DNA from 2 places in the Anaerostipes sp. PC18 genome. Region 2 is predicted to be linked to the other one. Evidence: riboswitches for the same ligand, from Rfam matches in the RefSeq annotation. Region 2 holds a riboswitch; the other holds the start of a gene.
The links. Region 2 has a riboswitch for FMN ahead of P8F77_RS04860 (ECF transporter S component). Riboswitches for the same ligand answer to the same signal wherever they lie in the genome.
Positions count from the first base shown of each region.

Region 1: linked by a shared signal. The riboswitch ahead of ribD (bifunctional diaminohydroxyphosphoribosylaminopyrimidine deaminase/5-amino-6-(5-phosphoribosylamino)uracil reductase RibD) and the one ahead of P8F77_RS04860 (ECF transporter S component) in region 2 are both predicted to bind FMN.

Region 1 covers NZ_CP121164.1:767,750-770,961, reverse strand. Annotated here, with positions in the region: gene ribE (riboflavin synthase) at 1-558, opposite strand, end outside; gene ribD (bifunctional diaminohydroxyphosphoribosylaminopyrimidine deaminase/5-amino-6-(5-phosphoribosylamino)uracil reductase RibD) at 563-1,627, opposite strand; FMN riboswitch at 1,927-2,042, opposite strand; partial or broken gene P8F77_RS04195 (YbjQ family protein) at 2,228-2,538, shown strand; partial or broken gene P8F77_RS04190 (IS256 family transposase) at 2,761-3,212, opposite strand, start outside.
Region 2 covers NZ_CP121164.1:874,070-877,281, forward strand. Annotated here, with positions in the region: gene P8F77_RS04850 (hypothetical protein) at 1-54, shown strand, start outside; gene P8F77_RS04855 (3-deoxy-7-phosphoheptulonate synthase) at 25-1,053, opposite strand; FMN riboswitch at 1,264-1,414, shown strand; gene P8F77_RS04860 (ECF transporter S component) at 1,540-2,148, shown strand; gene P8F77_RS04865 (thioesterase family protein) at 2,223-2,612, opposite strand; gene P8F77_RS04870 (histidine phosphatase family protein) at 2,861-3,212, shown strand, end outside.

The sequences.
Region 1 (3,212 bases), 110 kb from region 2:
TCCGATCATATCATTTTCCAGATTCACCAGATCTCCAGTTTTTTTTGCTCCCAGTACCGTTTCCTTTAAGGTGTGGGGAATGACCGAAACCTGAAACCATTGGTCCCCGGTCTTTGCAATGGTCAGACTGATGCCGTCCAGGGCGATGGAACCTTTGCTGACACAGTACCGCATGATCTCTGACGGTGCCGCCACCGTAAACCAAACTGCATTGGCATCCTGTTCCACTGATGTGACCGTTCCGGTTCCATCCACATGGCCGGCAACCATATGTCCGCCAAAACGTCCTCCTGCTTTCATGGCCCGCTCTAAATTGACCGGATCTCCAGGCTTCAAGCTTTTCAGACTGCTCTTTTCAAAGGTCTCGTTCATCACATCCGCCAGAAACCCCTGTCCGTCAAATGTGACCGCGGTAAGGCATACACCGTTGACTGCAATACTGTCTCCTGTATGGATATCTTTCAGGACTTTGGATGCCCCGATCCTGACGGCTGAGGACTGCCCTCCTTTTTTTACTGACAGAACGGTGCCTATTTCTTCAATGATTCCTGTAAACACATTCTCACCTCGCTTCATATTCTAACAGCAGATCTTCGCCGAGCCTGGTAATCTCCGGGCCCTTTAAAAGTATCGCATCGCTGATTTTATCTATCCCTTTTCCTTCCACTGGTGACCTTGCCTGTCTTCCCCCGAAAAGCTTCGGTGCCACAAAAGCATACACTTTGTTTACCGATTTGGTCTGAATAACTGAATCGTTAATATCAGCTCCCCCCTCCACAAGGATACTATCGATCTTTTCTTTCCTCAGTGTCCTCAGAAGTTCCAGCAGATCCGTCTTTCCATCCTTCTCCGGACATATCAGCACCCGGCATCCCAAAGCCTCAAGCCTCTGCGCCTTTTCGTTTCTTTCACATGCCGCAATGATGGTCGGAATTACTTTGGCACTCTGAACAATTTTCGAACTTAAAGGGAGCCTGAGTCTGCTGTCGCAGATCACACGTGTCGGGTTGTTCCCGCCTATGATCCGGGCATTGAGCATCGGATCATCACTTAAGACCGTATCGATTCCCACGAGAATCGCTGCATACCGGTGTCTGAGAAACTGTACATGTTCCCTTGCCTCCCTTCCGGTAATCCATTTGGACTCTCCTGTCTTCACTGCAATTTTCCCATCCAGTGTCATTGCATATTTCAATGCTACATAAGGCGTATCGTGGGCAATGTAGTGGAAAAAGATTTCATTGATCTCTCTGCATTCCGCATCAAGTACTCCTGTTTCTGCCTCAATGCCATGCTCTCTTAAAATATCAATACCCTTACCGGAAACTTTTGGATTCGGATCAATATTTCCAACATAGACTTTCCTGATTCCACTTTTTATGACGGCCTCTGTACAAGGCGGTGTCTTTCCAAAATGGCAGCATGGCTCCAGGGTCACATAAAGTTCCGCACCTTTTGGGTCTTCCGTACAGTTCTTTAACGCATTCCTTTCTGCGTGCAGACCTCCGTATGTCTCATGGAATCCCTCTCCGATTATCCGCCCATCCTTTACGATGACAGCCCCCACCAACGGGTTTGGATTGGTATATCCTGTTCCTTTCCCGGCCAGTTCAATGGCCCTTCTCATATAAAGTTCCTGCAACTGGACAAACCTCCTTTCTCATGTGTGCAGCATCGCGGAACGCTTTGTATTTCATAGGAAAAACTCTCGCGTATAAGCGTGATAAGGTATTTCGCAAGAAATAAAAAAGCCCCAAAATCCTACAATACAGGACTTCAGGGCTTTCTTAAGCTAAAGTTCACTCATAGATAAACTGTCTAAACAAACAGCTAATATGAAAACAAAAAACTGAGATTTATAACAGCACGCCAAATACACCAAATGCATCTGACCTACGCTGTGCGTAAATCCCAGAGTTCTTTTATCACTATCTTCTTTCATCCAGACTATACCTGTCTGGCTTCGGAGTTTCACCGAATCATGCCTTGCGGCTCGTGGGCTGTACCACCGGTAGGAATTTCACCCTGCCCTGAAGATCCTATTCAATTTTTATACATTCCATTATAACCTATCATAAATCCTTGTCAAGACTTAAAAGAATGATATTCAGGCTATTTCATAATTTTTTCTTTCTTCTGTCAATTTGTATATTACTGTAAAACACTGAATTTTTCAAGTGGATTCGGTAAATAAAATCTTTGAAGAATATTCTAAATGGATGCCATTATGATCATTGTGAACACTGATTTTATTACGGAAAAAAATTAGAAACGATTGGATTGGTGAAAGGTAGTACGATCCATTCCAAAAACTTTGGAAAAGATAACGGACAGGGATTTAAGTCTCTTGTTGGTGGGGAGTTGAAATCTTATACAAAAATGATGAACGAAGCCAGAGATCTGGCAACGGAGCGTATGGTTGAAGAAGCCGAAGAACTTGGGGCTGACGCTGTAATCAATGTAAGATATTCCCCTTCTGCTGTTATGCAGGGAGCTGCTGAAATTATTGTTTATGGAACTGCTGTAAAATTCCTGTAAGATTCAAATAAACTACAAAAAGTCTATAGAGTATTCGACTTTTGAATAATTCTATAGACTTTCTGAGACTATGAAAAAAGTCTGTAAATAAGATTCTTCTATGATAATGAAGGGCGAAAGTCTTGAAAAACAGGCTTTTCGCCCTTACTTTATATATAACAGTTACAAAAAAAACATGTCAACAGCAGGCGGTAAATCCGCCCGTTTTAGGCCGTCTTTGAATTACTCTGGAAGTCGTCCCTCGTACATGATGCTTAACTCCCCATATACCTGTGCCCAGTTGCGCATCGTTACCGTCCATTTCTTTGTAGCCTCAAATGTCGCTAAATACAGCGCTTTCAACAGCGCCGTATCACTTGGGAATACGCTTCTCTGGCGGTTCAGCTTCCGATAGGTGGAATTCAGTGATTCTATGGCATTGGTTGTGTATATCACCTTCCTGACGGTTGCTGAAAACTTGAAGATGGGAGAAACAGCATCCCAGTTGTCCTTCCAGCGTTTCATCGAATTCGGATATTTGGGTGTCCATTTCTCTGTCACACGTTCAAGGGCTGCAAGGGCCTTCTTTTCATCCGATGCCTGGTAGATCGTCTTTAAATCTGCTGCAAACGCCTTCCTGTCTTTATCTGGAACATATTTTAAGGTATTTCTCACCTGGTGGACAATGCATCTCT
Region 2 (3,212 bases):
GAGAGCTATGTCAATCCGGGAATTTTAAACATGTTCAGCCATCTTATAAAGTAATTCCTCGGTCTTTTCCCATCCAAGGCAGGGGTCTGTGATGGATTGGCCGTACACGCCGTTTCCGATCGGCTGGCTGCCGTCTTCAATGTAGCTTTCGATCATGATGCCTTTAACGAGAGAATTGATCTCGGGGAGGAAGCTTCGGCTGTGGAGAACTTCCTGGACAATCCTTGGCTGCTGATCCCACTGCTTTCCGGAGTTAGAGTGGTTGGCATCCACGATGACAGCCGGGTTCGCAAGGCCGAATTTTTCATACATATAAGCAACTCTTGCCAGATCTTCATAGTGGTAATTCGGCACATTGTTGCCGTGCTTGTTGACAGAGCCGCGGAGGATCGCATGGGTCAGAGGATTTCCGTCTGTATTTACTTCATAGCCGTTGGCAATGAAATTGTGGGAACTCTGTCCGGCCACGATAGAATTCATCATTACGGTGAGATCGCCTCCGGTTGGGTTTTTCATCCCTGCGGGAATGTCGAACCCGCTGACAGTTAGACGATGCTGCTGATTTTCTACGGAACGGGCACCTACGGCTACGTAGGATAAAATATCTTCCATATAAGGCCAGTTTCCGGGATAAAGCATCTCATCAGCCGCAGGCATGTGGAATGCTTCCAGAGCGTCGATGTGGAGTTTTCTCACGGAACGGAGACCTGCTGCCATATCCGGAGCTTTCTCTGGATCCGGCTGGTGAACCATTCCCTTGTATCCGGCGCCGTTTGTTCTCGGTTTATTTGTATAGATCCTGGGGATCATCAGAAGTTTGTCGGAAACTTTTTTCTGAACGCCGGCCAGTCGTCCCAGATAGTCCATCACCGCTGTCTCATTGTCGGCAGAGCAGGGACCGATGATCACGATAAACTTTTCGGACTCCCCTGTAAAGACCTTTTTGATCTCTTCATCTCTCGCCATTTTTATCTGTTTTGCCTCTTTGCTCAAAGGAAATTCCTGCTGAAGTTCCTCAGAAGACGGCATTTTATTGATTCTATGCATACCCATAATCTTACCTCTCCTTTATATCTCAATCTGTATGTAGACGGCCCATTAAGCCGATTGTTATAAGTTTACCAAATGTCCACAGTGCTGTAAAGAAGGAAAGACAAAACGATGTGTACCCGAAAAAATTCTGAAGATGACTTTACAAACGGGAAAAATTTGTCTATAATAAACGTAGTATAAAATTGCATATCGAAGTAGAGAATAATAATTCTCCAACTTCAGGGCAGAGTGAGGCGTTTAAAAGCGTCAATTCTCGACTGGCGGTGATTCTTCTTTATTTAGAAGGCAAGTCCGCGAACCGAAAGGCCGATTGAGTGTGAATCTCAAACCAACAGTATAGTCTGGATGAAAGAAGTAACCATGGACGGTATTTTTGTATCGTTCAGCACAGCCCTGTCTTTGGTGACATGGGCATTTTTTATTTTGCGGGATTGGATCAGACAGCCCCCTCAGAATAAAAGAATTGTTAAATGGAGGAGAAAGAAAATGATGAATGAAACAGCAGCAGTGAGTAAAGTAAATGTAAGAAAGATCACAGTGACCGCCATGCTTGGAGCGCTGGCCACAATCCTGATGTTTTTTGAATTCAGCGTACCGTTTATCATGCCGGGATTCATTAAGATGGACTTTTCCGAACTTCCCGCTCTGATCGCCGCGTTTTCCATGGGGCCGGTATCCGGCATCGCAGTGTGCTTTATTAAAAATATCGTAAATCTTCTGCACACCACGTCCGGCGGAGTAGGCGAGATTTCCAACTTCATCCTGGGAGTCTGCTTTGTACTTCCGGCAGGTTTGATCTATAAGAGAAATAAATCACAGAAGGGAGCATTGATCGGTGCCCTGACAGGAGCCGTTATAATGGCAGTCGTGAGTGTGTTTTCCAACTACTTTATCGTCTATCCGGTCTATGAAAACTTCATGCCGATGGAAGCGATCATCGGAGCTTACCAGGCGATCAACCACAATGTCAGGAACTTATGGGATGCATTAATTTGGTTTAACATGCCATTTACCTTCGTAAAAGGAATGTTCAGCGTTGTAATCACATTTTTGGTATATAAGAGGATATCCCCGATCTTGAAAGGAAAACATTAAGATTTAAGACAACTATCACAGAATATAATAAAACGTCAATCCGAAATTAAGGATTGACGTTTTTTGATGAATGTTTAATTTAATTTTTGTTTTGCATTATCTAAAAATGAATCGGCGGCTACGATATAGCGCTCGTGTGTGCCGATACCGATTCGGCCTTTATTGTCCATAATTTCCACCTGAAACTCTAATTTCCTGCGGTTGATCTCTGTCAGATGACACTGGCAGGTCACTTTGCAGCCTACGGGAGTGGCAGATACATGGGAAATGTTTAAATTGGTGCCGACTGTGGTCATGCCCTCATCCAGCTTTCCCTCTAATAATTTTACGGCAGCCCTTTCTACCAGGAGTGTCATGGCAGGTGTGGCATACACAGGAAGACTTCCGCTCCCCCAGCGGGCGGCAGTCAGTTCGTCAGTAACTTCTTCTGACAGGGTGATCTTGTCTCCAATTTCAATCTTCATAAGTTGTCCTCTCTTGATTTATTCCATATCATTTTAGGATAGGTAACATTTCATACACTTAGTATAGCAAAATAAGATAAAAATGCCATAGTTTTTTAAGAATTTATTGTAATCTATATATGTCTGAAGATGATTCTCACAGCGTAAGGCTGTAAAAGTCCTGAAAAGGCTATGGTGCAAAGCCGGTAAATACGTTAAAATAGTTTTTGACGGATATAATATTAAAATTAAGGTGAGGAGGAATCTTATTGAAATTATACATGATGAGGCATGGAGAAACTTCATGGAATAAAATACGCAGGATTCAGGGACAGTCGGACATTGATCTGAATGAGGCCGGCAGAGAGGCGGCCAGGCTCACGAGTAAGGCTCTGAAAGATTTCAGATTCGACGCAGCCTATACGAGTCCGCTCAGCAGGGCCAGGGAAACGGGGGAGATCGTACTTGCAGGAAGAGATATTCCGCTGATCGAAGACGAACGCCTGAAAGAGGCCAATTTCGGACCGTATGAAGGGGCTGACCTGAATGAATTATACGAAAAAAAAGAACCTATTCTGGACTTTTTTGACCGTCCGCACAAGATGACACTGATCGAGGGCG